3 regions of the Lentihominibacter sp. genome follow, and region 2 is predicted to be linked to each of the others. Evidence: riboswitches for the same ligand, from Rfam matches in the RefSeq annotation. Region 2 holds a riboswitch; each other region holds the start of a gene.
What was found. A riboswitch is a leader RNA that binds a small molecule or an ion and turns the genes downstream of it on or off. The one in region 2 is predicted to bind FMN.
Positions count from the first base shown of each region.

Region 1 (10,685 bases), on a different contig from region 2:
AAGCAATAAAAATGAGAAAGAATGAGCTTTCGCCTAAGCATATACTCGTTGCTGATGTTATTGCTTCTGTAAGTTATCTTCTCAATCTCAACTATGGCATAGGAAATATAGATGATATAGATCATCTTGGCAACAGGAGACTGCGAACTGTAGGAGAACTGCTGCAAAATCAGATAAGAATAGGTCTTTCCAGAATGGAGAGAACAATAAAAGAGAGAATGACTACTCAGGATATTTCTGAAGTCACACCTCAGGGTCTTATGAATATAAGGCCTGTTACCGCCGCAGTTAAGGAATTTTTTGGGAGCTCTCAGCTTTCGCAGTTCATGGACCAAAACAATCCTCTTGCTGAACTTACGCATAAAAGAAGGCTTTCGGCATTGGGTCCGGGAGGCCTTTCCAGAGAGAGAGCGGGCTTTGAGGTAAGAGACGTACACCATTCTCATTACGGAAGAATGTGTCCTATAGAAACTCCGGAAGGACCTAATATTGGACTTATAGGATCTCTTACAACATACGGAATAGTTAACGAATACGGATTTATAGAAACTCCGTACAGAGTTGTAGATAAAAAGACAGGAAGAGTTACTGATGAAATACAGTATCTTACTGCTGACGATGAAGAAGATAAGATAATAGCTCAGGCTAATGAACCGCTGGATTCAGAAGGACATTTCGTCAATATGAGAGTTTCTGCCAGAGGTGTGGGCGGTGAAATGGAGCTGGCCCCGAGAGAAGTTGTGGATTATATGGACGTATCGCCTAAACAGGTGGTGTCTGTGGCTACAGCTATGATTCCATTCTTGGAAAATGACGATGCGAACAGAGCGCTGATGGGCGCAAACATGCAGCGTCAGGCGGTACCTCTCCTTGTAACCGAGGCTCCTATTGTAGGAACAGGTATGGAGCATAAGGCTGCAAAAGACTCCGGTGTAGTTATAATAGCTAAGCATGCCGGAACTATAGATTTTGTAGATGCTGATAAGATTGTGGTTTTGAGGGATGACGGTGAAGGTACGGATGAATATAAGCTTCTCAAATTCAAGCGATCCAACCAAGGTACGTGCATAAATCAGCGGCCTATCGTTTATAATGGCGAACATGTTGAAAAAGGTGAGGTCATAGCGGATGGTCCATCAACTGAAAACGGAGAGATTGCTCTCGGAAAAAATCTGCTCATAGGCTTTATGACATGGGAAGGATATAATTACGAGGACGCTATAATTCTTAACGAAAGACTTATTATGGAAGATGTTCTTACATCTATCCATATAGAAAAATACGAGGCTGAAGCAAGAGATACGAAGCTGGGGCCCGAAGAGATCACCAGGGAGATTCCTAATGTGGGTGAAGATGCTCTTAAAGATTTGGATGAAGACGGTATCATCAGAAAAGGTGCTGAAGTAAATTCATCTGATATTTTGGTAGGCAAAGTTACTCCTAAAGGAGAAACAGAACTTACGGCTGAGGAAAGACTTCTCAGAGCTATATTCGGAGAAAAGGCCAGAGAAGTCAGAGATACGTCTTTGCGTGTTCCTCATGGCGAGACAGGCATTGTTGTCGATGTAAAGATTTTCTCAAGGGAGAATGGTGATGAGCTGCCTCCTGGGGTAAATAAGCTTGTAAGGTGTTATATAGCTACAAAGAGAAAAATCAGCGTTGGCGATAAGATGGCTGGAAGACACGGAAACAAAGGTGTTATTTCCAGAATACTTCCTGAAGAGGATATGCCGTTTATGGAAAACGGACAGCCGCTGCAGGTAATGCTTAATCCGTTGGGTGTGCCGTCACGAATGAACGTAGGTCAGGTTCTCGAAGTACATTTAGGTCTGGCTGCAAAAAATAAGGATTGGTATATCGCAACGCCTGTATTTGACGGGGCTAACGAGAAAGATATAATAGAGCTGCTTAAAGAAAACGGCTTTGATGAAAGCGGAAAATTGCGTCTCAGAGATGGAAGGACAGGAGAATATTTCGATAATCCGGTAACTGTAGGTTATATGTATATGCTCAAGCTTCACCATCTGGTAGATGACAAGATCCATGCGAGAAGTACAGGTCCGTACTCGCTTGTAACGCAGCAGCCTTTGGGCGGAAAAGCGCAGTTTGGCGGACAGCGTTTCGGAGAGATGGAAGTATGGGCCTTGGAGGCTTATGGAGCAGCATATACTCTTCAGGAAATACTGACTGTAAAATCCGATGATATCGTAGGCAGAGTTAAAACTTATGAGGCTATCGTAAAAGGTGAGAATATACCTGAACCTGGAATTCCTGAATCGTTTAAGGTGTTGATAAAAGAAATGCAGAGCTTGTGTCTGGATGTAAAAGTTCTGACAGAGGACAATGAAGAGATAGAAATTAAGGAAACCAGTGAGATAGAAGATATTCCTGCAATAGAGGATATGGTGGATGTTGATATAGAGGGAGAAGAGGTCGATGATGCCGACGAATTTGACGAAGAAGAGATCGCTATAGTCGAAGAAGATGAGGATGATTTCGATGAGGACGACGGCCTGGATGATGAACTTGGTCAGATCGAAGCCGAACCGACTGAAGAAGTGTAGGAAAGGGGAAGTGACCAATGAATGATAACAACAATTATGAATTGAATAATTTTGAGTCTCTGCAGATTGGGCTGGCGTCTACAGAAAAGATAATGGGCTGGTCTCACGGAGAGGTTACAAAACCCGAGACTATAAATTATCGTACTCTTAAACCCGAAAAAGACGGGCTCTTCTGTGAGAAAATATTTGGTCCTACTAAGGACTGGGAGTGTCACTGCGGCAAATACAAGCGAATAAGATATAAAGGTATCGTCTGCGATAAATGCGGAGTAGAGGTTACCAAAGCGAAAGTCAGAAGAGAGAGGATGGGGCATATAAAGCTGGCTTCACCCGTCTCCCATATCTGGTATTTTAAGGGTATTCCTTCCAGAATGGGTCTTGTATTGGATATATCTCCGAGAACTCTTGAAAAAATATTGTATTTTGCAAATTTCATCGTGACTGATCCTGGAAATACCGAATTTGCCTATAAAGAGGTACTTACAGAAAATCAGTACAGAGAGGCTAAAGATAATCCGGACAATAAGTTTAAAGCAGGTATGGGAGCGGAGGCTGTAAGAGAACTTCTTTCTCATATAAACCTTGATGAACTTTCAGAGGATCTGAGAAACAAGCTTGTCAGCGCTACAGGCCAGAAGAAGATAAGGATTGTAAGAAGACTGGAGGTCATTGAAGCTCTCAGACTGTCGGGCAATAGACCTGAATGGATGATACTGGAAGTTATTCCGGTTATTCCGCCGGATCTTAGACCTATGGTTCAGCTGGACGGAGGAAGATTCGCAACTTCCGATTTGAATGATCTGTACAGACGTGTAATAAACAGAAATAACAGGCTTAACAGACTTCTTGAACTTGGTGCACCCGATATCATTGTAAGAAATGAAAAGAGAATGCTTCAGGAAGCCGTTGATGCTCTTATAGATAATGGAAGAAGAGGCAGACCCGTTACGGGTCCGGGATCCAGACCGCTTAAATCTCTTTCGGATATGCTCAAAGGTAAACAGGGAAGATTCAGACAGAATCTGCTGGGCAAGAGGGTAGACTATTCCGGACGATCTGTAATCGTAGTAGGCCCTGAGCTTAAGTTTTACCAGTGTGGCCTCCCTAAGAAGATGGCTCTGGAACTGTTCAAGCCGTTTATTATGAAAAAGTTGGTGGAGAACGGCAATGCTCACAACATTAAGAGTGCCAAACGAATGGTGGAAAAAGTAAGACCTGAGGTTTGGGATGTGCTGGAAGGTGTTATTAAGGAGCATCCTGTAATGCTGAACCGTGCGCCAACTTTGCATAGGCTTGGTATACAGGCGTTTGAGCCTGTATTGGTAGAAGGTAAGGCTATAAAGCTTCATCCGCTTGCATGCACTGCGTTTAATGCTGACTTTGACGGTGACCAGATGGCTGTGCATGTTCCGCTTTCTGTGGAAGCTCAGGCAGAAGCGAGATTTCTTATGCTTTCCGTGAATAATATACTTGCTCCTAAAGATGGTTCTCCGATAACGACACCTACTCAGGATATGATCTTGGGAAGCTATTATCTTACCCATCCCGGGCAGGAAGAAGGCAAAAGAAATTCAGACGCTGAAAAAGGAGATGGCAAAGTATTTACTGATATAGCTGAAATGCTTATGGCTTATCAAACCGGTATGGTGGGACTTCATGCCCGAGTAAAGGTGAGAATGTATGCGGACGAATATGATACGAGAGGTAAACTTGTAGAGTCTACAGTAGGAAGATTCATATTCAATCAGAATATCCCTCAGGATTTAGGGTATGTAGAAGACAGAGAAGCTGATCCGTATTCGCTGGAGATAGATTTCTTGTGCGATAAGAAGAAGCTGGGGCAGATCATCGACAGATGCTACAGAATACATGGAAATACAGAAACAGCTATAATGCTTGATTATATCAAGGACATGGGATTCCATTATTCTACTATAGCAGCTATTACCATCAGCATTTCCGATATGGAGATACCTGAAGAGAAAAAGGTAATTATAGATGAGGCCGAAAAGCTGGTAGACAAGTATGAGATGGCTTACAGAAGAGGTCTTGTCTCTAATAAGGAAAGATATGAAAAGGTTATAGATATCTGGAATAAAACGACAGACGATGTGGCTGATGCACTTATGGAGTCTCTTGATTCTTTAAATAACTTATTTATCATGGCTCATTCAGGAGCAAGAGGAAGTAAGAATCAGATCAGGCAGATCGGCGGTATGCGTGGACTTATGGCTAACGCTACAGGTAAGACCATAGAAATACCTATCAAGGCGAACTTCAGAGAAGGACTTTCGGTTCTGGAATACTTTATTTCTACTAACGGTGCAAGAAAAGGTCTTGCGGATACGGCTCTGCGAACAGCAGACTCAGGTTATTTGACAAGACGGCTTGTAGATGTTTCTCATAACGTAATTGTCAGAGAGGATGACTGCGGAACGGATGAAGGTATAGAAGTAAAAGCCTTTACTGACGGAAAGGAAATCATTGAGAAACTGAAGGACCGTATTATAGGAAGAACTGCTTTGCTGGATATATGTCATCCTGAGACAGGTAGAGTTATTGTTGAGCAAGACTGCGAGATTAGTGAGGACGCTGCTGAAGCGATAGAAGCTGCGGGCATAGAGTCTGTGGCTATAAGATCGGTGATGACCTGCCACAGTAAAACTGGTGTATGCGCTAAGTGTTATGGAAGGAATTTGGCGACCGGAGAAGGCGTCAATATTGGAGAGGCTGTTGGAATAACAGCAGCTCAATCCATTGGAGAGCCGGGTACTCAGCTGACCATGAGAACATTCCATACAGGGGGCGTTGCCGGTTCTGATATCACTCACGGTCTGCCGAGAGTAGAAGAACTTTTTGAGGCCAGAAAACCTAAGGGACTTGCGGTCATCTGCGAAGCAGACGGTACTGTGGTTTCTGTTGATCCGACTATGGATAATAAAACACAGGTCAAAGTGAGAGGCGAAGAAGAAAAGGTATATGAAGTTCCTTATGGAGCAAGGATTTGTGTTGCCGAAGGCGACTATATACTTGCAGGGGACAATATAACAAAAGGACCTTTGGATCCTAAGGACATTTTAAGGCTTAACGGTGTTGAAGGCGTATATCAGTACTTGCTTAAAGAAGTACAGAGAGTGTATAAGCAGCAGGGTGTAGATATCAATGATAAGCATATAGAAGTTATCGTAGGACAGATGCTTTCAAAAATGAAGGTAAATGATGCGGGAGATACAGGGCTTCTTCCTGGAGGACAGTATAGTAAAGTCGAAATAGAAGAGGCTAATGAAGCTGTTATTGCTGATGGAGGGAAACCTGCGGAGGCAGAGAGGCTTCTTCTGGGTATAACAAAGGCATCTTTGGCTACAAATTCATTCCTGTCAGCTGCGTCCTTCCAGGAGACTACAAGAGTTCTGACAGATGCTGCAATAAAAGGAAAGAACGATAAACTTCAAGGGCTTAAAGAAAATGTTATCATCGGTAAACTGATCCCTGCCGGTACAGGTATGAAGAAGTATAGGTCTATAGATTTGGATTACGGTGTAAATACAGCATTGATAGAAGCGTACAGAGCAATGCAGAGAGAAATGGAGATGGAAGAGGAAGAAGATGAGGATATGGAAGATATAGTTCCTGTAATGGGAACTGGGGATGATGCGGCGGCAGCCGAGGAATTCGCATCAGAAATGGAATCTGCTTCGGGAATCTCTGAGACATCAGAAAGCGCTGAATGGGAATAAGTATTAGTTTCTGAGCTTGTCATTTTTCGTTAAATATTAAACTAAATAGTGAGCAAAAACAGACCTCTGAAAGAGCATTTTCAATTTTCAGAGGTTTTTGTTTTGTACAAAAAGTTAAATGTGTACTGATAATGTGCCTTGACAGTAAGTAGACAGAATGCTAAAATATAATCAAATTGAGATAATTTAAAGATCAAAAAAGTAAATAGTTTGATTTTTAGTAATTTCGAGAATAGTAAAATTAAAAAGGAGATTGATAAGTATGACTATTCAAAACCAAATTGACAAAGCGCGTGCAGCGTTTGAACAGATCAAAGATTATACTCAGGAACAGGTGGATAAGCTTGTTTATGAGAGTGCAAAGATCATTTACGAGAATGCAGAACCTTTAGCAAAGATGGCTGTTGAGGAAACAAGACTTGGAAGCTATGAAGACAAGATTGGCAAGAACACTGGAACAGCTGCTGCTTTCTGGGATTATCTCAAGGATAAGAAGTCTGTTGGCATCATCAATGAAGATCCTTCAATCGGTCTTATTGAAGCTGCTCATCCAATCGGTGTTATCGGTGCTATCACTCCGGCAACTAACCCTACAGTTACACCTTTAGGAAACTTCATGCACGCTTTAAAGGGTAAGAATGCAGTTATCATTTCACCTGCTCCACGTGCAGAAAAGACTTCAACTACTACAGTTAACTTAATTCGTGAAGCATTAGCTAAGAACGGTGCTCCTGAAGACCTTATTCAGATTGTTAACGATGTTACTATCGAAAAGTCACAGGAATTAATGGAAAAATGCGACCTCGTACTCGCAACTGGTGGTTCCGGCCTCACTAAGGCTGCTTACTCAAGCGGAACTCCTGCTTACGGTGTAGGACCAGGAAACCCTCCTGTAATCGTAGACAGAGGATATGACCTTAAGGATGCTGCTGAGCAGACAATTGTTGCTGTAGCAAGCGATAACGGAATCCTTTGCGACGGAGACAACTTACTCCTTTACCCACAGGAATTGGAAGCTGATTTCTTTGCAGAACTTAAGAATGCCGGTGCTGTTGTATTTGAAAGCGCTGATGATGTTGCTAAGTTCCGTGAAGCTTTATTCCAGGATGGAAAGATCAACTCAGGTTTAGTTGGTAAGGATACTGACGTAATCGCAGAAGCTGCTGGATTTACTCTTCCAGAAGGAACTAAGGTTATAGGTCTTAAGATAGAAGGCGTTGGTAAAGATGATATCCTCGGCAAGGAAATCATGGGACCTGTAGTAGTATTAAAGAGCTACGACAAGTTTGAAGAAGCTGTTGACATGGCTATCAGAAACATGGAAGAAGATGGCGGTACTGGACATACAGCTGGTATCTTCTCAAATGATGAAGATCATATTCTTTACTTCGGTGAAAAGATTCCTGTAGCTCGTGTACTGGTTAACCAGCCTACACCGGATGCTTGGGGACCTGAAACTAACGCACTGTCACCTGCAGTATCAGAAGGTTGCGGTACATGGGGTAACAATATCTTAGCTGGTAACGTTGACTACATACACATGGTAAACGTTTCTAAGATCGTTAAGAAGTTAGACGTAGAACCGCTTGATCCTGCAAAGATTTTTGCTGACTAATAAAGCCAGTTTGAAATTAATCGGAAAAGGCATTAAAAATTTTGGGACATAAACCAGTTTTGTCCCAAAAGATATGGACAAAACTGCTTTATAGAAAAAACAATTACTCATTTAATATTATTCTGCATAGCAGAAAGAGGAGGAAAATTATGGTTGGTAAGAAAGTAGTTCATCATCTTATGATGAGTGCAAAAGATGCACATTATGTAGGCGGATTAGTAAATGGTGCTAGAATCGTTGACCAGTGGGGAGACGTTGGTACTGAACTGATGGTATATGTTGATGGAGATATCAGCTTATTCTTAGGATACAAAGAAATCGAATTCTTAGCTCCAGTATATGTTGGAGACTTCATGGAATATCATGGCTGGATCGAAAAGGTTGGTAATCAGTCATACACTTGCCAGTTCGAAGCTTGGAAGGTTGCTACTCAGTTAGACAGAACAGATGCAGATTTGTCAAACGTAGCTACTCCTGAAACAGCTGCTACAGCTTGTGAGCCACCAGTACTTTGCGGTAAGGCAACAGGAAGCTTATTCATCGCTAAGAAAGACCAGAGAGGCGCTACTGAGTCTTCATTCAAAGACAGAAAGCACCCAGGCGAGAAATAAGAAAGAATTAAATAATCTTATGAATTAGATTATTCATTACTTTGTTATAAAACGGACAGATTTATTCTGTCCGTTTTTTCATATCGGAAGTATTGTTGTAGGTTATGAAAGAGTCGATTTTGTTTTTGAAACACAGTGAATGTTGACGGAGTGCAAACCTTGTGATATCCTTTATATATCCGTATAAAAGAACCTTTCTTCGGAAATGAGTTTTTACTCTACTGGCGGTACAGCCCGCGAGCAATAAGCTAATTCGGTTTGATTCCGAAGCCAACAGACAGTCTGGATGGGAGAAGAAGGCTTTCAGTTGATTTTCTGAATGCTTTGTTCTTTTTTCTTTGCCTAAAATAAAGGAGAGATTTTTATGAATAACCAAGAAATTACCCAGAACCCTCTTGGAACAGAACCAATAAAAAAACTTATCGTTAAGTATTCTATTCCTACAGCTTTAACTTTGATGGTCAATTATCTGTATAATATAGTTGACCAGATTTTTGTAGGACAGGGAGTGGGAGTAACGGGAATGGCAGCCACAAATGTAGCATTTCCGTTAACTATTATTGCTATGTCAATTGCATTGCTTATTGGAGATGGCTGTGCGGCTAATATAAGTCTTTGTCTGGGAAGAAAAGAATATGAGGATGCTAACCGTACTGTCAGCAATGCTGTAACTTTGTTGATAGGATCCGGAATTTTGATTTTGCTGCTTTCTTTAATTTTTGCTCCCCAGATAGTAAAACTATTTGGATCTACAGATAATGCTTTTGCTGATTCGTTGGTCTATACTAAAACTATTGCGTGGGGACTCCCGTTTCTTATGATAAGTGCGGCTTTGACTGCTATTATACGTGCAGACGGCAACCCTAAGTATACGATGAAATGTATGATAATAGGTACTGTGATAAACCTTGTTCTTGACCCGGTTTTCATTTTCGGATTTAAGATGGGGGTTTTTGGAGCAGGTGTAGCTACTGTTATAGGCCAGGCAGCAGCAGGAATACTTTGTCTGTTGTATCTCAGAAAACTTAAAACAGTTCGTATATGTAAAGCTCATCTGAAACTTTCCGTAAATATAACCGGAAGAATATTAGCTTTAGGATTTCCGAGTCTTCTGACTCAAATTATGACTGCGGTAGTGCAGATAACAATGAATAATCTTATGACCATTTATGGTGCCGTGAGTGTATATGGAAGTGATATGGCTTTGTCAGTCTATGGCATGATGATGAAGGTCTATCAGATAGCGCATGCTATGTTCGTAGGAGTTTCTTCTGCTACACAGCCTATAAACGGTTTTAATTTTGGCGCTAAGAATTATGGAAGAGTCAGACAGACTTACAAAACGGCTGCTACCATAGCAGTGGTAGTTTCTCTCGTTTGGTTCGCTGTATATCAACTTTTGGGAAGACAAATAGGAATGCTGTTTGTATCCGGAGATTCTATGTATGCTGATTGCTCGCAGCATATTTTTAGAATATTTATGATGGCGTTCTTTGTGTATGGCGTTCATATGGTCACAGCATCATTTTTTCAGGGAATTGGAAAGCCTGCAAAATCCCTGCTTATTCCATTGTCCAGACAGGCGATCTTTCTCATTCCTCTTTCAATAATACTATCAAGTAAGTTTGGTCTTGACGGCGCTCTTGCTGCTGCACCCATAGCAGATATACTGGTGTTTATTCTGGCGATATCTTTAGTTGTGGGAGAGTTTAGAGGATGGAAGAAGAAACAGTGGATACAATAGAGCGTAGAACTTTCTGATAATATATTCATATTTGTCTTAGAAATCAGTTTTTAATTGATGTTGACATAATGATAAATACCGTGGTAAAATAAATGTTAGCTTTGGGCTTTATTGTTCAAAGCTAACGTATTTTTATTATATCAAGAAAGGAGAAAAAGGATGCCTACAATTAACCAATTAGTACGTCAAGGCAGAACCAGCAGCGAGAAGAAGTCAACTGCTCCGGCTCTGAATAAGGGTATGAACTCTATAAAAAGAGTTGCTACAGATGTTAATTCGCCGCAGAAAAGAGGCGTATGCACTTCTGTAAAGACTGTTACCCCTAAGAAGCCTAACTCAGCTTTGAGAAAAGTTGCGAGAGTTCGTCTTACTAACGGTATTGAAGTAACAGCTTATATTCCGGGGATAGGTCAT
Region 1 covers NZ_JBKTXS010000039.1:4,660-15,344, forward strand. The annotation lists gene ACLR96_RS09105 (DNA-directed RNA polymerase subunit beta) at 1-2,564, shown strand, start outside; gene rpoC (DNA-directed RNA polymerase subunit beta') at 2,582-6,301, shown strand; gene ACLR96_RS09115 (aldehyde dehydrogenase family protein) at 6,564-7,916, shown strand; gene ACLR96_RS09120 (hotdog fold domain-containing protein) at 8,066-8,527, shown strand; FMN riboswitch at 8,719-8,829, shown strand; gene ACLR96_RS09125 (MATE family efflux transporter) at 8,892-10,271, shown strand; partial or broken gene rpsL (30S ribosomal protein S12) at 10,431-10,685, shown strand, end outside.
Region 1: it holds a riboswitch for FMN, as region 2 does, so the genes downstream of both, ACLR96_RS09125 (MATE family efflux transporter) here and ACLR96_RS04085 (ECF transporter S component) in region 2, are expected to answer to the same signal.

Region 2 (10,685 bases):
TATAACCGGTCAGATTACTGAATTCGTTAGAAGAAATCTTATCGATCCCCTTCTTCTGCAGTTCTCTCAGATATCGCCTGTACCTGGGAAGCCGCTTTATAACTGCATTGGAGATCTTAGTCTGTCTCTTCATTTTAAAGCCTTCTGCACCTATGCTCTTGCTTCTACATAGCCCACGATATCGCTTACAGTCTGGAACTTCTCAGCATCTTCATCAGGAACTTCGATATCGAATTCATCTTCGATAGCCATGATGATCTCAACAGCATCCAGTGAATCTGCCTCCAGATCCTTCATAAGATGTGTTTCCATCTTCACTTCTTCTTCGTCTACTCCTAACTGTTCAGCTATTATTCCTTTGATCTTGTCAAATATCATGATATATACCTCCATCATCAAATATCATTTTTTCAAAATTATATCATCGGATAAAAAACCCGACAACTTCTCAATCATTATAGTGTATCAATTCTTTTATTGCAATACTTTTAATAAAAAAAGAATAAAGTGACCTTCAGCCCTCCTGAAGCTGAAGCCAGCTCTCATATCGCTGATCAAGATCATCTTTTTTATCAGTAAGAATCTTACTGATTTCCGCCAGCTTCATATGATCTGTGATGACCTCTTCTTTACAGAGCTGATCTTCAAGATCTTTTATTTCATCCTCAAGAGTCTGTATTTCTTTTTCAAGTGCTTCCCTGTGTCTTTTGAGCCGTCTTTCCTCTGCTTCCTTTTCTTTTTGCAGACGCCTTCTTTCAGCAGAAGACATCGGAATTTCGCTCTTTTCAGAAAAAATGTCCGCTGCCTCATCTGAAGGCATTCCTCTGGCAGACAATTCTTCCAGATACTTTTTTCCTGATTGTATCTGCTGCTGTTTTTTTTCTATATAATAATCATACGCACCCAGATAATTATCTATTCCCTCAGAGGTAAGCTCTACTATTCTGGTAGGTATTCTGTTGAGAAAATATCTGTCATGGGATACTATTATACACGTTCCGGGAAAATCCAAAAGAGCCTCTTCAAACACCTCTTTCGACTCTATATCCAAATGATTGGTAGGTTCATCCAACATCAGTACATTTGAGCCTGACATCATAAGTTTCAAAAGTGCAAGTCTTGCTTTTTCTCCTCCGCTCAAAGAGCCTACTGTAAGAAACACTTCCTCTCCTCTGAACATGAATCTTCCCAAAATATTCCTCAGCTCTGTATCAGAATAAAGGCCATAGGAATCCCGAAGTTCTCCGATAACTGTATTTGCCCCGTTAAGAAGCTGCTGCCCCTGGTCATAATATCCGAATTGAACATTATATCCTGTTCTTATCCGTCCTCCGTTGGCAGAGAGCTCTCCCATGAGAATCTTCAGCAGTGTTGTCTTTCCTATGCCATTGGCCCCTACTATGCAAATTCTCTCTCCTCTTTTGATATCAAGGTTCACATCATGAAACAAATCTACTCTGCCTGAGCCGTATCCGAAGCTTTTAGAGATCCCCTCTGCCAGAAGTACATCTCTTCCGCTCTGAAAATCAGCTTTAAAAGAAATCTTCATCGTACCTCTCTGTGCCTCAGGTCTTTCCACCAGATCCATAGCTGCCAAGCGCTTTTCCCGCGAAGCTGCCCTTTTGGCCAACTTTTCTGTTCCCCGCTGTTTGAAACGTCTTATTATTTCTTCCTGGCGACCTATCTCCTTCTGCTGCTTTTCATAACGCCGCATTTCTGCTTCACGCCTGTTTTTACGTTCAGAAGCATAAAAGCTGTAATTTCCTTCATATATATTCAGCTTATGATTCTCCACCTCAAATATTCTTGTAACCGTCTCATCAAGAAAATATCTGTCATGAGATACCAGTACTATGGTGCCTTTATAACTTTTCAGGTATTGCTCCAGCCATTTAAGGGTACCTATATCAAGATGGTTTGTAGGCTCGTCGAGAAAAAGTATATCAGGCTTCTTTAAGAGCAAACATGCCAAAGCAAGTCTCGTTTTTTCTCCCCCGCTCAGAGTCGATATCTTCTTTCCGTAACTTTCTTCACCAAAAGCCATACTGGAAAGTATTCCTGTCATCTCACTTTTATATGTATATCCTCCGAGAGCTTTGAATTTTTCCTGCAAATCATCATAGCGTTGCAACAGCTTTTCTCCTGTCTCATGATCGTTTCTATCTGCAGTGTTTTCTATCCTTGTAAGAATTTCTTCCATTTCTTTTTCCATAATATGAAACTTAATGAAAATGCTTTCAACTTCCTCTATTACGGTTTTTTCTGAGTTAAAGCCTCCATCCTGTTTCAAGTATCCTATATTAGTATCTGAAGAGACAAAGAAATCCCCTTTTTCACAGGAGAGTTCTCCTGTAAGTATTTTAAGAAGGGTGGTTTTTCCGGCCCCGTTTACGCCTATTATACCTACCCGTTCTCCTTTATTTATATGAAACGAAACCTTATCGAGAATAATATCTGTTCCGTATTCTTTTGTAAGATCTTTTGCTGATAATACTATCATATCTAACCTCGGTATGTATTTTTATAATGGCAGATTCGGTATGGCATCTAAAGTAAGATCGTCACGCTGACCTGCCATATACTTGTAGTATGCGGCGCATCCTATCATAGCCGCATTATCTGTGCACAATACCGGCGACGGATAATAAAGCTTTATTCCCTTTTTGTCACACTCTGCCTTCATCATTTCCCTGAGTCTGCTGTTGGATGCTACACCGCCGGCCAACACAATCTTGTCCTTGTTCATATCCACAGCAGCCCTCATAGTCTTGGCCACTATAACATCAAGAACTGCTGCCTGAAAACTTGCCGCCACATTAGCAGTATCAATATCTCTTCCCGCCTGTTTTTCCGAATTTATATAGTTAAGCACTCCTGTCTTTATTCCGCTGAAGCTAAAATCAAAACTGTCTTTTTCAAGAAATACACGCTTAAACTCAACTGCATGAGGATCGCCTTTCTTTGACAGCCGGTCTATCAGAGGGCCTCCCGGATATCCCAGCCCAAGTACTCTTGCAACTTTATCATAAGCTTCTCCTGCCGCATCATCTCTGGTGCCTCCTAATATACGGCATTCGTTATAATCTGTCACTTCTACTATATTGGTATGTCCCCCAGATATCACCAGCGCTGTAAAAGGCGGCCTTAGATCCTTATGTTCTATATAATTTGCACATATATGTCCATGTATATGGTGAATCCCTATAAGGGGTTTTCCCACAGCAAAAGCATAAGCTTTCGCTGTAGCAAGACCTATTAAAAGAGCCCCTACAAGCCCCGGTCCATAAGTTACTCCTATCATATCCACTTCATCAACAGTGATGCCTGCTTCATCTACCGCCATATCCACCACTGCATTTATGTTATTCAAATGATGACGGGAGGCTATTTCCGGAACTACTCCCCCATACTGCTTATGTATATCTATCTGTGACGAAATAATATTGGAAAGGATCTGCCGCCCCTCCAATAACACGGCCGCTGCCGTTTCGTCACAGCTGGATTCAATTGCGAGTGTTACTATTTTTCCGTTCTTCATAAATTATTCCGTCTTTCTTCCAATTTTTTCTCACACTGGTTTTCTCCGTTAAGATGTCTGCAATTCTCGCATGACATATAATCACTCATGCTAAACACATCGAAATCGTGACGCCTGGAAAATTTCCTGCATGGATAAAAAACCACATTCATATTTTCTCCCGAAAATCTATCCATAATCTTCCTCCTTAGATAAAAGTATATTACTATTATCTATTGAAAGTCCGGATTTTATTCTCCGTGACGCCACATAATCAACGCATCTTCTCCGTTATTGAGATAATATTTTTTACGGACACCTTCTGTACGGAATCCGAATTTTTTATACAAATTTATAGCAGCAGTATTGGATTTCCTCACTTCAAGAGTGTGATGCACTATGCCTTCCTGTGATGTAAAGTCTATCATAACTCCTATTATGCCTTCGCCTATCCGTCTGTTGCGGAATCCCGGCTTGACAGCTACATTTGTTATATGCCCCTCATCATCTATCCACCACAGTCCGGCATATCCAACCACCTGTCCGTTCAGCTCCGCAACGATATAAAAAGCCCTCGGATTATCCGAAAGCTCATAAACGAGAGCGTCCATGCTCCACGGATCAGGAAAGCACAAATTCTCTATTTCATATATATCATCGGCGTCTTCTGCAGTCGCCTGCCTGATAATCACATCTGCCATAGTCATCAGCCTTTCCGCTGCTTTTCCCGCAGCTTTCGTTCGGCTTCAGCAAGACGCATATAATCCGGTTCCACCTTATCATAGGTGATTCCTCCGTTTTTGCGGTACAGCTCTGCTCCCAGCCGTACTACTGAAACCGCGTCCTGATATCTTATGTCCTCAGAGGCTGTCTCAGTTCCCCGCAATCTCAAATTTTTCATTTTTTCCTCGTAAACATCAATGGCATCGCCTAACGCCAATATTCGATTATATCTTTCTGTCTTCGACAAAAATTCATCAAGCATATATGCCCCTGCTTTTATCTTCTCTACAGGGAAGCCGTTTTCAAAAAAATACCCTCCTGCATATATCTGATTTCTTCTGGCGTCCATCATAGGACATATCAAAATATCCTTATTATCAATAAACGCTGCGTTCATGGCCAAAGCTGCAAGACTGGGTACCGGAACGCAAGGAATTCTCGTCATCTGAGACAATGCTCTTGCCGAGGAGACACCTATTCTTATCCCTGTAAATGATCCCGGTCCGCATGAAACTGCAATAGCCTCTATATCCTTAAGTGTTATCCCGCCTTCTTCAAGCACAGTTTCTATCTGCGGCATAAGATTCTGCAAATGTGAAAACCTGTCTGATCCTTTGACATATCCGACAATTTCTCTATTTTTCATCAATGCCACCGAAGCAAAAACTCCTGTGGTTTCTATTCCTAAAATGTACATATATATATACGTTCTCCTTCTTTCTTGCCATATAGGATCTGTATCTTTACCGCATTATCAGGAATAATATCCTCTATAAGCTCAGCCCATTCTATTATGCAGACACCTCTTCCAAAAAAATATTCCTCATATCCAAGCTCATACATCTCTTCTATGTCCCCTATTCTGTAAACATCAAAGTGGTACAACGGAAGGCGTCCGCTGTCATACTGTTTTACTATATTGAACGTGGGACTTGTTATCGTTTCTTTTATTCCCAGACCTTCAGCGACAGCTTTAGTAAGCGTCGTCTTGCCTGTACCCAGATCCCCTGTAAGCGCTATGACACTGCCGGCTGTTAGTTTCCTGCTCAGAAGCTTTCCGAATTCCATAGAATCTTTTTCATTTTTTATAAATATTTTTTTCTGTTCCATAACTTATGTAGTATACCACAGAAATGTACTGATATAAAGATTCCCGAAAATAAAAAAGTCCTATCCTTTCCGGTTTTGCCGAATTAAAATTTATCTGCCGGCAACGGTAGATAAAATAACATTAATTTTTATATAGCGTACATAATTTGAGGCTATACATTGCTTAAATAAATATATTTTCACAAAGAATTTACAATAATATGATGGTTAACTTTTCTTTTACATATTACAATATTATACATAAAAATTCAAAGGCTGTCCGTATATACGGATTTTAAATACTTACTTAAGGTTGGTGAATAAGGGTTATTATGGAAGAAAAAATAAATTATAAAACTATACGAAAAAATAAAGAAATAAACATGCTTTTGGAGCAGGGCAACAATGTCTTAAAGGTAATGGGTTTCACAGATCATTCATCAAAACATGCCGCTAAAGTTGCCGCCAGATCAGGTTGGATACTAAAATCTCTGGGCTACAGCAATCATGATATAGAGCTCGGAAGAATAGCAGGATATATGCATGATATAGGAAATAGCATTAATAGGAACGACCATGCACACAGCGGAGCAATTTTGGCATACCAGATACTCAAAGAACTCAAAATGCCGCTTGAAGATATAATGACAGTAACTTCTGCCATCGGACACCATGATGAGAGTTCCGGAAACGCCATAGATCCTGTTTCTGCAGCGTTGATACTGGCCGATAAAACTGACGTAAGAAGAAATCGAGTTAATAATAAAACCAAAGCTAATTTTGATATACATGACCGGGTCAATTACGCAGCCCTGTCATCTAAGCTCGATATTAATCAAGAAAAGAAAATTATTCAGATGAATCTTGAACTGGACGACGACATCTGCAGTCTCATGGATTATTTTGAGATATTCCTTGAAAGAATGATCATGTGCAAAAGAGCTGCCGAAGTCTTAGGATACAAATTCAAACTGCTCGCCAACGGAAGCAAGCTCTGCTAAAGCCATCAATCAATATGAAAAAACTGAAAAATATTCAGCAAAAATAAAGCTTCATTATTAAGGCTGTCAAAAAGAGGCTTCAACCGAAACGAAGCCTCTTTTATCATAAGCAAATAAATGGTACGTTTGAAGGACGATCAAGATGTCTTATGCAAAAATCCGGATATCCTCTTATAAAGAATAAATGTTACAACTGCGTTTATTCCTGCCTTTATGGCATTAAAGCCTGCAATAAACGGCATGAGATCCCAGACTACATCGCGGGGAACTCCCATGAAAATCGGTGTTATTATCATATTTGCGCCTATCATAACTGCTGTCATGGCTGCAACACCGCACAATAAAGCTATAACAGCTCCTTTTCTTGTCTTATTATACTTGTATATGATACCTGCCACCAATACAAGTACGCTTGTAGCAATAATATGCATAATTATGCCATAAAGCCCGCTGGCTGCACTCACAGTCACCCCTTGCACCACTGATGTTACTACTGTCAGGATCACCCCTGCCAGAGGACCAAAAGCAAATGTCCCTATAAGAATAGGAATATCAGCCGGATCATATTCTAAGAATGCCACAGCAGGAAATATCGGAAAGTGTATAAAATACACAAGTACGATAGATACCGCCACCAGCATTCCCATCTTTGCCAGTCTTACAGTTTTTTCTCTGCTGCTCATCCGCGGCTTATTGAGCGTATTCTTATCAGCAGTTTTTTGAGTCATATTGAACCCTCCTCGATTAAAATAATAATTATTGTCATCTGTCAGGTTTCATATGCAGCGCCTCATCCATGTCCTGATCGCTTCCGCTGCATAAAAAAAGCCTCGGAAAATTTATTCCAAGACTAAAAATACTCGTATCAAAAATACAACATAAGTATCTTCGTTTCTTTCATCCGGACTTTAACCGTCGGTACAGGATTCACACCTGTTCGGCCTATAGATAGGTTCGCGGACTTATGATCATCGGATCAATCACCGCCGGTGAGGACTTTCACCTCGCCCTGAAACAGATTTTTACAGTAATATTATAGATTCCGGAACATATAACTGTCAAGATATTTCTAAAAGTGTTTTTATGGAAATATTTTTTTCACTTATTTTTCATTGAATTTATTTTAATTTGGGAATACTATTAGAGTATAGTTAGATTTATCTTAAAATCTATATTATTAATATAAGAACCGAGGCGAAAACATTGAAATTTGATTTACATTGTCATACAAAAGAAGGTTCACTGGATTCCAAGGTTTCTGTAAAAGAATTTGTTCACAAATTCATGGCACTTGGCTTTAACGGTTTTATGATCTCAGATCATAACAGCTACAAAGGCTGCAGAGCCTGGGACAAAATAAAAAATGATCCCCGATACAAAGACTTCTGCGTAATCAGAGGCGTAGAATATGACACTAAAGACGCCGGTCATATCCTCGTTATCATGCCTGATGATCTTTATCTTCCCATCATGAAGATACGCGGAATGAGATGCAGCAAACTGATAAAGATTGTTCATATTTTCGGAGGCATTCTCGGACCTGCTCATCCTTTCGGAGTGGCGAGTTCCAGCGCGATGGGCTTTAAAAAAATGGATATGCGTCTTCTAAAAAGGTTTGATTTCATAGAGGCATTTAATACATGTGAATCTCGCTCGTCAAACAGTAAAGCCGCTCTTCTCGCAAAAGAATGCGGACTTCCCACGTTTGCCGGTTCAGACTCTCATGTCAGCGAATATATAGGAATGGCCTGCACAGATATATCCGAAAATATCTACTGTAATAATGATCTTATAGCAGCAGTAAAAAACGGAGTAAAAATAGAAGCCCATGGAACTGAACGTGAGGAAACAAAAAAAGCAAAAAGAAAAGAGCACTGGATAGGTATACTAAGTTTCAAACTTTACAACAGAGGAATCGGAAAACTCATATGTCCTTACCGAAAAATAAGACACAGGAAGCTTCTCCGTCCCATAGTCCGTCCTTTTATTTACAAAGAACGGCGTACCCGCAGAGAACAAAAATCCAGAGAATCAAAACAAAAAAAATTGTCCGGGTGAAATCGCATTTAATGCGATTCTCATTTGGACAATTTTATCTTTCTGATATTATTATTTTTTCAGTACTGCACTCCTTCTCTATCACAGGAGTAAAATCCTGAACATCCCGTTCATATTCATCATCTATATAGAAAGATGTCATTATGAAATCAGCTGTGGCTCTGTTAGTTGCCACCGGTATATCATAGACCACTGCAATCCTTAAAAGAGCCCGCACATCAGGATCATGAGGCAAAGCTTCCAATGGATCCCAGAAAAAAATCAACATATCTATCTTGCCTTCCGCTACTTTGGCTCCGATCTGCTGATCCCCTCCCAATGGGCCGCTTTTATATCCTTCCACATGAAGCCCTGTTGCATCTGATATGAGCCTTGCAGTCGTACCTGTTCCGCACAGAAAATGTTTCTGAAGCTTATCCCGGTTTTCTACACACCATTTAACGAGAGCTTCTTTCAGATGATCATGTGCTATCAGCGCTATAGTTTTTTTCTTTTTCATTGTTTCTTTAGTCATCTTATATCCTCCTTTCTTCTTTAATATCTATGTAAAAACCTTTCGGTCATATTTTTATTATACTCCCTGTTCTTCTCAAGTCTACAAATCCGGTAGATATATTACATAGATTTAACATTATGCCTTTTACCCATGATCCTGCAAACACATTAAGAATAAGCATGTATTTTTCAGATCAAAAAAAGGGGCATCACACCAATTGCTTAGTGTGACAGCCCCTTCATCTCAAATTATTTAACGCTATCTTCTACCACCTCTGCCATCTGTCCTATCTCTATCACACCCCTATGTTTTACAGGTTTTTTATCAAGATCTTTAAGTCCTGCAGGAACTCTGACCCCGGTCTTTTCTTCAAGAGCTTTGACATAGGCAAATCCATTTTCCTCATCTCCCAGGCCGATGGAATGTGCTACACTGTCTGCAAACTTATATGCGCTAGCTGTGGACGCTATGAGAGCCGGAGTCTCATCTCCGGTCTCTTTTACATAATCCTCGTATACCTTATATGCCACAGCTGTATGAGTATCCATCAGATATCCGCTTTCGCTGTACATTTCACCGATTGCTTCATTAGTTTCTTTAACAGTGGCAAACCCACCGTAAAAGTCTTTCATACCTTCTTTAATTTTTTCACTTACTTCATATCGTTTTTTCGTATCAAGAGCAGTCATAAGGCTTTGGATCTCTTCTCCATCATTGCCTGCCAAATGATAAAGCAGTCTTTCAAGATTACTGGAAATCAAGATATCCATTGACGGTGAATTTGTCAGATAAAATTCTCTGTTTATATCATAGACACCCGTTTCAAAAAAATCTGTAAGAACTTTGTTCTCATTAGAGGCACAGATAAACTTGTTTACATGGATCCCCATGCTTCCTGCATAATAGGCAGCCAAGATATTTCCGAAATTCCCCGTAGGAACCACGATATTCACTTTATCACCGTCATTTATAACGCCTCTTTCCACAAGCTTCACATATCCGTAAACATAATATGCTACCTGAGGTATGAGACGTCCTATATTTATGGAATTGGCAGATGAAAGCCTGCATCCGGATTCAGCCAATTTTTCGGCAAAATCCGTATCATTGAATATTTTTTTAACACCTGTCTGAGCGTCATCAAAATTTCCTTCTATGGCAAAAACATGAGTATTGTTTCCCTCCTGTGTAACCATCTGTCTTTCCTGAACTTCACTTACCCCCTGATTAGGAAAAAAGACGATTATCTCTGTACCGGGAACATCAGCAAACCCTTCAAGCGCAGCTTTGCCCGTATCTCCGGAAGTTGCTGTCAAAATACAAATTTTCTTCTTTTCCTTTTCTTTTTTCATTGCTGTCGTGAGAAGATAGGGCAATATCGAAAGGGCCATATCCTTAAAAGCAGCTGTTTTTCCGTGGTAGAGTTCGAGAAAGTAGGCACCGCCGGCTTTTCTGACAGGCACAATCTCTTTTTCTTCAAATTTTTCGTCATATGCTCCATCCACACAGAGCTGCATCTCATCATCCGTATAATCGGTAAAAAATGCTTTGATTATCTCACGTGCTACAACCTTATACGGCTTGCCGGCAAATTCTGATATCTTCTTAGGCAAAGCAGGTATGCTGTCAGGAACGTAAAGACCTTTATCCTCCGCAATACCCTGTATAACAGCCTGCGCTGCTGTTTTTATATTCTTGCTTCCTCTCGTACTTTTATAACTTATCATCTATTTAATGCTCCCTTCGATTATTCTTACTATATCATCAACATCAGCCAGCGCACCTTTTCCCAGTACGCCGC
Region 2 covers NZ_JBKTXS010000009.1:62,922-73,606, reverse strand. The annotation lists gene ACLR96_RS04130 (redox-sensing transcriptional repressor Rex) at 1-133, opposite strand, end outside; gene acpP (acyl carrier protein) at 151-378, opposite strand; gene abc-f (ribosomal protection-like ABC-F family protein) at 515-2,500, opposite strand; gene tsaD (tRNA (adenosine(37)-N6)-threonylcarbamoyltransferase complex transferase subunit TsaD) at 2,522-3,538, opposite strand; gene ACLR96_RS04110 (hypothetical protein) at 3,535-3,714, opposite strand; gene rimI (ribosomal protein S18-alanine N-acetyltransferase) at 3,769-4,224, opposite strand; gene tsaB (tRNA (adenosine(37)-N6)-threonylcarbamoyltransferase complex dimerization subunit type 1 TsaB) at 4,224-4,937, opposite strand; gene tsaE (tRNA (adenosine(37)-N6)-threonylcarbamoyltransferase complex ATPase subunit type 1 TsaE) at 4,925-5,350, opposite strand; gene ACLR96_RS04090 (HD domain-containing protein) at 5,662-6,330, shown strand; gene ACLR96_RS04085 (ECF transporter S component) at 6,468-7,058, opposite strand; FMN riboswitch at 7,216-7,351, opposite strand; gene ACLR96_RS04080 (PHP-associated domain-containing protein) at 7,534-8,388, shown strand; gene ACLR96_RS04075 (methylglyoxal synthase) at 8,423-8,902, opposite strand; gene thrC (threonine synthase) at 9,133-10,611, opposite strand; gene coaBC (bifunctional phosphopantothenoylcysteine decarboxylase/phosphopantothenate--cysteine ligase CoaBC) at 10,612-10,685, opposite strand, start outside.

Region 3 (10,685 bases), on a different contig from region 2:
GATCAGGTTTTTCTCTGTGGACCATGGTTATACCCATTATACCATCTTCCGCAGCAATTCCGTCATATCCGTTAGTCTTTAAATTATAAAGTATAAGCTCCCTTATATTAGGCTCATCCTCTATAATAAGTATCTTTTTCATATTCGTATATCTCCTTGATGTACTCCGGAAGTCCACTATCTGATATTATTGTACCACGGTTTTTAAATTTACTCAACTTTATGATTCTCAATAACAGCATCTGCTATATTATTACAGTAATCGCCTATTTTCTCTATGTCATGTATAACATCAGTATATATAACTGTAAATTCCGGCGAACACTTTTTCTGTGTAAGTCTTTCCATGTGATGGGCTCTGAGTTCCTTCTCTCTTGTGTCCATCTCTGTTTCCATGATTCTCACACCTTTTGCTCTCTCCAAATCATCATTTTCAAGAGAAGATATGCTGTCTTCAGCCATTTTCTTGGCAAGATCAAAACAACTGTATATTTCAGAATATGCCTCTTCAGAAAATTCATACGAATTTTTTATTTTAGCATCTGCAAACTCTGCTATATTCTTACAATGATCACCTACATGCTCTATATCCGCAGCCACATGCATGAGCCCTGATATTTCAGCTCCCTGCTCTTCAGTCGTCTTTTCTCTGGAAACCATCGCTGAAAGATAATTTAATATTTTCCCCTGCAATTCATCTACTGTATCTTCTGTTTCCATAACCTTCTTTACAGCATCACTGTCATTGCCTATAAAGGCTTTCTGAGCAGAAACAATCATATCAAACGACATCCTCCCCAGTCTCACCAGTTCTTTTGTAGCAAGATGTATCGCCGCAAAAGGCTGTTCCAGCACATTGTAGTCAAGATAAACGGGATCTGCCGGCAGTTTGTCCAGTTCTTTTCCCGGTATTATTTTTGTGACCACTTTCACAAGAACTCCTATAAGAGGGATAAACCAGATAGTATTAAACAAATTAAATCCGAGATGCGCATTTGCTATCTGTCTTGAGATAACATCAACCTCTGCACCTTGTGGAGATATATACTGAATAAATTTAGCATAGTAAGGAATAAACCAGACAAACAACAATGTTCCTGTAAGATTGAATATAACGTGAGCCGCCGCTGTTCTTTTTGCCGTTACTGACGCTCCTATTGATGCCAGCACTGCTGTTATCGTGGTACCTATATTATCTCCAAACAATATAGGAAGAGCACCCTGAAGCCCTATTATACTGGTGATACCGTCAGGGCCTGCAGTTGAAGCAAGATTCTGAAGTACTGCTATTGTAGCAGAACTGCTCTGTACTATCACAGTCATACAGGTTCCCAGTAAAACCCCCAGCACAGGTATATCCTGCACCTGCATCATAAGATCTACAAAAACCTGTGAACTTGCCAGCGGCTCCATGGTATCTCCCATAATATTTATACCGACAAACAGCACGCCAAAGCCAAATGTAGTCTGGCCTATATAAGAAATAAATTCTTTCTTCTTCATAAAGAAATACAATATAAATCCTACCGCCACGAAAGCCCATGCGTAATCGCCTATATTAAAAGCTATGAGCTGCGCTGTTATCGTCGTTCCTATATTTGCGCCCAGTATTATACTGATAGCCTGAGGAAGCTTCATAAGTCCCGCACTCACAAATCCGATCACCATAACTGTGGTAGCGCTGCTGCTCTGGAGTACAGCTGTTACAAGAGCTCCCGCTACAACTCCCAGTACGGGATTTTTCGTGAGCAAAGCCAGTATACTTCTCATTTTATCTCCCGCAGCTTTTTGAAGACCGTCACTCATAAAGTTCATACCAAATATGAACAGAGCTAATCCCCCGACTAATGTCATGATCATCTGTACCGTTTCGCCGTTCATTTTCTCTTTACTTCTCCTTCTTGATATTTCTTTCATATATTATTAATTAAACTTACTATTCTATGGTATATTTGTTAAATGTAAAGGAAAAGTGACTTAAAGTTAAATAAACATTAAGTTTTTGTAAAAAATTCAACAAAAAACGACAACCATTAGATGGCTGCCGTTTTATATCTTCCATATATCGTTATTCTTTTTCACCTATATCTTTGAAATTTATATCTCTCAAAACCGCATTCGCTATATTGTCGCAGCTGTCCCCAATCTTTCTTATATTTGCAATGACATCTGTATATATGACAGAAAATTCAGGTGAACATTTTTTAGTATTTAAACGTTTCATATGCATATGTCTTAATCTCTCTTCAAAGTCCTCCATAGCTTCCTGCTGTTCCTTAACATGTCTTGCAAGTAAAGTATTGCCGGTATTAAGAGCTTCTATAGAATCGCTCACCATCTTGCTTCCGTAATCAAAACACTGGTATATCTCTGCATATGCCGAATCCGAAAATTTATAGCCATAAGTTATCTTATCTATAGCAAATCCCGCAATATTCTTACAGTCATCTCCTATATGCTCCACATCTGATACCACATGCATAAGTCCCGAAATTGTCACCGACTGATGTTCTGTTACCGTTTCCACAGGAAATATAGATGAAAGATATTTTACTACCATATCCCTAAGGTGATTTATTACTTTATCTGTTTCAATGACATTATTTGCAGCCTCAAGATCATTGGCAAGAAACGCCTTTTTTGTGTCTACTATCATTCCCGAAGTTATCTCAGCCATTCTGGAGATTTCCTTGGTTGCCAAGTGTATAGCTGCGAAAGGCTGTTCCAGCACATTATAATCAAGATACACTGTTTCCATAAGAGTTTTTTCTTCATCTGTACCCGGAACAAGTTTTGTAACTACTTTCGCCAGTACATTTATCAGCGGCAGAAAAAGTATAGTCGTTGCCACATTAAAACAGAGATGCGCATTAGCTATCTGCCTCGAAATCACATCCAGCTGATGACCGCTTGGAGATATCATAGTGACAAAATCCGCTATATATGCAGTAAGCCAGATAAATATCAAAGTCCCGACCACATTAAAAATAGTGTGAGAAATCGCAGTACGTTTAGCGTTTACAGTTCCTCCTATAGATGCCAAAAGAGCTGTAGTAGTGGAACCTATATTAGTTCCGAAAAGAATAGGGATTGCACCTGTCAGCCCTATGAGACTTGTAACTCCGTCAGGCCCTGCTGTGCTTGCCAAATTCTGCAGTACCGCAATGGAAGCTGAACTGCTCTGAACTATAGTAGTCATTATAGCGCCTGCAATTATTCCCAAAATAGGAACATCCGCCACCTTCAGCATGAGATTTGAGAAAAATTCACTCTGAGCTAACGGCTCCATTGCAGCCGCCATTATATTAAGCCCTGAAAACAGAATACCAAAAGCAAATATAGCCTGTCCAAAATCTCTTATCTTCTCATACTTAGAAAGGAAAAAGTACATAATAAACCCGACGATTACAAATGCCCACGAATAATCTCCGATCTGAAATGCCACCAGCTGAGCTGTTATACATGTTCCTATATTAGCCCCCATTATTATGCTGATTGCCTGTTTAAGCGTCATAAGTTTTGCTGAAACAAAACCTATAACCATTACTGTCACTGCACCGCTGCTCTGAAGCACGGCTGTAGCTGCCGCACCCGCCAAAACACCGATAAATACATTCTTCGTGAGAAGGGCCAGTATACTCTTCATTTTGTCCCCGGCAGCCTTTTGTAATCCGTCACTCATGAAATTCATTCCATAGATAAATAATGCCAGTCCGCCCAACAGCTGCAATATGATCTTTAATATTTCAGTATTCATTCCTCCACCATTACATATACAAAATCTAACTGCTATAATATTATGTTGCTTTTATTATATTGTTAATTCTATATTAAATAAAGTATCGCAATGTTAAGGTTATGTTAAGGTTATGTTAACTATGTGAAGATGATATTTCTCTGAGAAGATTGACCATTTCTATGGCGCTTTCTGCACAATCAGCACCCTTATTTCCTGCTTTCGTTCCTGCCCTCTCCACAGCCTGCTGTATATTCTCTGTAGTCAAAACACCAAACATAACAGGAACTCCACTGGAAAGCGAAACTTGTGATATTCCCTTGGACACTTCACTGCACACATAATCATAATGAGTCGTATTACCTCTGATTACTGCTCCCAGACATATAACAGCATCATATTTTCCAGTTCCGGTCATTTTTGATGCCGCAAGAGGTATTTCAAAGGCTCCCGGAACCCATGCCACATCAATATCATTATCTTTCACATCATGCCTTTTTAAAGTGTCAAGAGCTCCCGAAAGCAGCTTTGAAGTTATAAACTCATTAAATCGTGCTGCTATTATTCCTACTTTTATTCCTTTTGAAACAAGTTTTCCTTCATATACTTTCATTTCTATTCTCCTTTTCTTTTTTATCAATGAAATATTCCCGTTAATAGTTGAGAATATGCCCCATACGTCTCTGTTTTGTTTTAAGATAAAACAAATCGTTTTCTGTAGCATCCATCTGTATGGGGACTCTTTCAATGATTTCCATACCATAATCAGAAAGCTGATATACCTTATCAGGATTATTAGTAAGAAGTCGCAGCTTCCTTGCTCCCAGATCCTTTAATATCTGCGCTCCTATAAAATACTCTCTCATATCTGCCGGAAAGCCCAGCTTCAGATTGGCATCTAAGGTGTCCATTCCCTTATCCTGTAATTCATATGCTCTAAGCTTATTTATAAGACCAATCCCCCGGCCTTCCTGTCTCATATAAAGGATTATTCCTCGGCCTTCCCGTTCCACCTGAGTCATAGCACTGGCAAGCTGCTGACCGCAGTCACAGCGTGCAGAACCGAATGCATCACCTGTAAGACATTCTGAATGCACACGGCACAAAAGATTTTCACCGCTTCCTATATCTCCCTTAACTAAGGCCATGTGATGTTCTCCGTTAAGTTTATTGACATAACCATATGCCATAAAATCGCCGTATTTTGTCGGCATTTTTACAACAGCTTTTCTTTCTACAAGCTTTTCATATTTTTTTCTGTAATCCTGAAGCATTTTTATAGTTATAAACTTCATATTATATTTTTCGGCAAGCTGAAATAAATCGCTTTTCCTCATCATAGTACCGTCGTCTTTCATGACTTCACAGCAAAGGCCGCATTCTTTCAATCCCGCCAGTCTGAGCAGATCTACAGTTGCCTCAGTATGTCCGTTTCTCTCAAGAACTCCGTTCTTTTTTGATTTAAGAGGAAACATGTGACCGGGCCGTCTGAAATCCTGAGGTTTTGCATTTTCTTTTGTACACGCTCTGGCTGTAAATCCCCGTTCCTGCGCCGATATACCTGTGGAGGTATTTATATGATCTATGGAAACAGTAAATGCAGTTTCATGATTATCAGTATTCTCACTTACCATCTGAGGAATCTGAAGCCTGTGACAAAACTCTTCACTCATAGGCATACATATAAGACCTTTTGCAACACTTGCCATAAAATTAACATTCTCTGTAGTAGCAAACTGAGCTGCGCATACCATATCCCCCTCATTTTCTCTGTCCTCATCATCTGTAACAAGTATTATCTTTCCTTTTCTCAGCTCATCAAGTGCCTCTTGTATCGTATTGAATTTCTCCATAATAACTTTCTCCTTTTCTTTCTAAAACCCATTTTCCATCAAAAATTTTTCTGTAATTTCCCTGTCTGCCTTCATATTAAGTGCAGTATTATTAAACATCATTTTTTCCACATATTTTCCTATAGTATCATTTTCGAGATTCACTTTATCCCCTTCTTTTTTTACAGAAAATATGGTATTTTCCACTGTATGAGGTATCACCGAAACAATGAAGCTTTGTCTTTCGCACCGCACTACAGTCAGACTCGCTCCATCTATCGCCACAGATCCTTTCTCAACTATATATCTCATGATTTTTTCCGAAGTCTGTATTGTATACCAAATTGCATTATCATCAAGAGAAATGTCTGTTATTATTCCTGTCCCATCTATATGTCCCGATACTATATGTCCTCCAAACCTTCCTCCGGCTTTAATCGCTCGCTCAAGATTGACGAAACTTCCCGTTTCCAAATCTCCCATAGAGGATCTTTCGATAGTCTCATGCATAACATCCGCCTCAAATTGGCTGTCCGTCAGATCAGTGACTGTAAGGCAAACACCATTTACAGCGATACTGTCCCCCGGTGCCGTATCTTCCAGTATTTTATCGGCAGCAACAGTAAAAACCGCTGACGCTGGCCCCTTTTTTATCTCTTTTATTTTCCCTATCTCCTCTACTATTCCTGTAAACACTTTTTCATGACCTCGCTTTCCAACAGTATATCGTCATTAAAAAACGTTATTTTAGGCGGCGATGCCATAAAAGCCGCCGCCGGCATACTGACTCCTTTGCCGCCTATAGGAGACGGAGCTCTTCCTCCGCCAAATAATTTTGGAGATATATATACCTGTATCTTATTAACTATATCTGCTTCAAGCGCCGCCCAGTTAATAGTGGCTCCTCCCTCCAGCAAAACACTGTCTATATTTATTTCGCCAAGTTTTCTCATAAGTTTTTTAAGATCTATATGCCCGTTCTTTACAGGAATATGAAATATTTCACATCCTGCCTGCTGTATTTTCCGGTATTGTCTTACATCATTGGAAGCTGTAGCTATGATAGTTCTGATTTCTCGGGAAGTTTTTACTATCTGCGAATCTTCAGGAATCCTGAGGTCTGTATCGCATACTATCCTTATGGGATTTCTTCCTCCGGCAATCCTGCAAGTTAAAAGAGGATCATCTTTAAGAACAGTGCCTATTCCCACCATGACAGCACTATACCGGTTTCTGTCACGATGTACCTGTTTTCTCGCTTCTTTACCTGTTACCCACCTTGATTCTCCTGTGCGTACAGCGATCTTTCCATCCATAGTCATAGCATATTTCATTACCACATATGGAAATCCTGTACTTATAAAATTAAAAAACACATAATTCACAGAGTCACATTCCTCTCTCAAAAAATTTTCCGTCACCTTTATTCCATGTTCCTTCAACATTTGTATACCTTTTCCTGAAACAAGAGGATTAGGATCATAAGACCCTACTATCACATGTTTTATCCCTGCCTGTATTATAGCCTCTGTACATGGCGGCTGCTTTCCCTGATGACAGCATGGCTCAAGAGTTACATACATATCTGCGCCCTCCGGGCATTCACAGCATGAAGAAATAGCTTCCCGTTCTGCATGAAAGCCTCCATATTCCATATGATATCCCTTACCTATCACTTTGCTGTTTTTTACTATCACAGCTCCTACCAGAGGATTGGGGTTTACCTTTCCGCAGCCTTTTTCCGCTAAATTCAGCGCCAGACGCATATATTTTTCATCCTTCATCTTAAATCCTTTCAAAATAAAAACTAATTTTATCATTTCTTTTCAGCATCAGATTTTTCAACGTTCAGCCAATCTCATAAAGCAATATTCACCTCATAAAAAATACCCTGAACATTTTTCAGGGTATTACAAAAAATATAGCCAAATCACTGTTCATGCCATATTTAACAACCAAAATATAAAAAACTCTGAAACAAAAATAGTTTCAGAGCCAATGGTTACACAAATATACGCATAAACTGCGTTTATCATATCTTCTCCCATCCAGACTATACTGTCGGTTTTGGAATCTCACCAAATCCTGATTCAGACAAAATATCTGCTGAATCCTGTGCTTTCACACTCGCGGACTTTACCGCCGATCGGGAATTTCACCCTGCCCTGAAGATAATATTCAATTATGTATAATATATTAGTCCTGTAAAGCATATCTGTCAAGAATTATTTAAAAAAATATTCTATCTGATACATACATCACCTTTCAGGTTCTGTAAGTTTTTCTACAAGTCTTTTAATACTGTTTCCGAATTTTCCGTCCAGAAATATGCGCATGATCTCCCCTTCCTGTAAAAATGTACTGCTTCGATTTATGCATATGTCTGCATCTATCATGCAATTCTTTTCCCCGGAAATTTTATCTGTATTCGAAATCTCAGTTTTCAGATTTTCTACCTTTATTATTTTATCTATGACCTCTTCTCCACAGCGATATATGAGATGCTGCAGATATTGATTTTCTCTTGCGCCATTTCCCTGTCCTTTAGATACGAGACATATCCTTTCGCACATTTCCATACATGTTATATCAGTTTCAGACAGATTATCGCCCATATCTATTATAATAAAATCATATCGTCCGATATCTATGAGTGATGCCATAAAGACATTAAGCTCCTCATCCGTAATATCTCTTAAAGGATTCCTTCCAGCTGTAGGAGCAAAGGCCTCCACTCCGAAATCATCATGTACAAGATAACCTTCTACAACAGGGTACTCATTATCCCCGATGCCGTCTGATTTTATTACAGAAGACGAATTCTTAAAAAGATGATATAGATATACGCCCACTCCTTTTACTCCGATAGGACTTTCTATAAATTCACCTGTTGATTCTATTTCCTCAAAAGAAAGATACAAAACACGACTACCTCTGAAACGGCACAATTCCTGAGCTGCCGCCATTGCGGTTACAGTGCATCCTGAACCTCCCATCCATGAGGAGAAAACAAGTATACGTACTTTCTGACGCTGTATGTTAACCATACGCCGTCCTATCAAAAAACTGTATATCTCAAACAAAGACGCCGCTATGCACTGAGCCTGACTGTATTTGTAAATACAGAATTTTCCTTCATTAAAATCTTTTACAGACATAACCGGTTTCTCAGACAAAAGTATAATTCTGCCTCCGTAAGATGATTCTGCTTCTGCTCCATCCCATAATATCAAATCTACAGATTCAAGGAAAGATACTTCATCCTTCTCATTACCGTATTCCCTCATCTTTGAGAAAAACTCACTCTTTCCTATCATCTGTATTATCATACCTACACATAGGTGAATCAAAGCTTTGCTCAGTGCCCTGCCATACGCTTTGTCATCTGTGACAATCATCAATGAAATATTTTCCATAATTCTCCTTTCAAATTAATGCATTATATGGAAATTAATTCCTTTTAATATAATACATCTTATGGAAAATATTGTCAATAATTTTATTTTTCTTCTATTCTTTTTCTCAGCTCTGCTATCGCCTGAGACACTCCTCCGATTTGATCGATTATACCAGTTTCCACAGCTTCTTTTCCGAAAAGTACAGTTCCCACATCATTAGACATATTGTCATTGCTGTTCATAAGCCATATTATTTCATCACGTTTGGCTTTTGAATGTTCCTCTATAAAATTGATCACACGTTCTTGCGTTTTTCTCATATAATCAAAAGTAGTCTCTGATGTGATCACTATTCCGGTAGTTCTGATAGGATGCAGCGTCATGGTGGCAGTTTTGGCTATAAATGAATAATCCGTAGCTGTTGCAAGCGGTATGCCTATGCTGTGTCCGCCTCCCAGAACAAGAGATACAGTCGGTTTTGATAAAGTAGATATCATTTCTGCAAGGGCAAGCCCCGCTTCAACATCACCTCCTACAGTATTCAAAACAACCAAAAGACCTTTAAGCTTAGGATTTTCCTCTACAGCTATAAGCTGGGGTATTAGATGTTCATATTTTGTAGCCTTGTTATCAGGCGGAAGAACATTATGCCCCTCTATGCTGCCTATAATATTTATATATTGAACATCGCTTTCAAAATCCGTTCCGGTAGTTAAAAGGCCAAGCTCTGTAATAAGATCTCTCGTACTGTTTTCCTGCTCAGCAGTCTTTTTTTCTTTTTTTTCCTCTTTCACCTTCATAATCTCCTCTTAAACTTAATATCATTAATATTATCTGTATTTAAGGAGTATATTATGCGGTTAAGTGAAATCGGAAATAAAGAAATCGTTGATCTTTCAACGGGATGCAGTCATGGTCAGCTTTGGGATGCCGAAATGATTTTTGACAAAAAAACAGGGAAAATAAAATCAGTGCTTGTCCCGTCTATGGAAAGCACCGGTATTTTCAGAAAAAGCATAGGAGATATGTGTGAACTGCCGTGGAGCAGTATAGTGATAATAGGAGAAGACATGATAATATTCCAGTCTTCTCCTCCATGCTGATATCATTATCTCAAATCAATATCTATAACAGCAATCTCACTGTCGGTACCTACTCTCATAGCCGGTCCCCAGACTCCCACACCGGAAGTAACTATGGAATACATATCATCAACTTTAAGAAGACCATAAGGATTATCCCAGAAAAAATTTATAGTTATATTTCCAGGAAAAATCTGCCCGTCGTGAGTATGTCCGCAAAGATCAAGATCAACTCCCGCCGAGGCTTTTTCCTGAAGCTGGGAGGGCTGATGATCTATGCATATTATAAGCTTTTTCTTGTCAAGATCCTCAGTCAGTTGATCTATAGAAGCTCTTTTCCCGCTGCTGCTGTTTGGTTTGGATGCATCATATCTTCCCAGCAGGATAATATCGCCTGCCACAGTTTCAGATTCATCCTGAAGTATTTTTATCCCTGCCCTTTGAACAAATTCTTCAACTTCCGGAGGTATCTTTGCCTCTTCATCTAAAGATACAGTAAATCCTCCGATCAAAGTCTCTTTTACATCATGATTGCCATAGCATCCATAAACACCATATTTTGAATTTATGCGCGACAATGTTTCTGCAGTTTTTTCTGCATCAGACACTGCATAATAATCATTATCAACTATATCTC
Region 3 covers NZ_JBKTXS010000001.1:69,043-79,727, forward strand. The annotation lists gene ACLR96_RS00365 (response regulator transcription factor) at 1-142, opposite strand, end outside; gene ACLR96_RS00370 (Na/Pi symporter) at 211-1,881, opposite strand; gene ACLR96_RS00375 (Na/Pi symporter) at 2,069-3,757, opposite strand; gene ribE (6,7-dimethyl-8-ribityllumazine synthase) at 3,873-4,349, opposite strand; gene ACLR96_RS00385 (bifunctional 3,4-dihydroxy-2-butanone-4-phosphate synthase/GTP cyclohydrolase II) at 4,390-5,589, opposite strand; gene ribE (riboflavin synthase) at 5,611-6,264, opposite strand; gene ribD (bifunctional diaminohydroxyphosphoribosylaminopyrimidine deaminase/5-amino-6-(5-phosphoribosylamino)uracil reductase RibD) at 6,249-7,352, opposite strand; FMN riboswitch at 7,601-7,745, opposite strand; gene ACLR96_RS00400 (hypothetical protein) at 7,827-8,984, opposite strand; gene ACLR96_RS00405 (ATP-dependent Clp protease proteolytic subunit) at 9,068-9,766, opposite strand; gene ACLR96_RS00410 (YlmC/YmxH family sporulation protein) at 9,821-10,069, shown strand; gene ACLR96_RS00415 (metallophosphoesterase) at 10,075-10,685, opposite strand, start outside.
Region 3: it holds a riboswitch for FMN, as region 2 does, so the genes downstream of both, ribD (bifunctional diaminohydroxyphosphoribosylaminopyrimidine deaminase/5-amino-6-(5-phosphoribosylamino)uracil reductase RibD) here and ACLR96_RS04085 (ECF transporter S component) in region 2, are expected to answer to the same signal.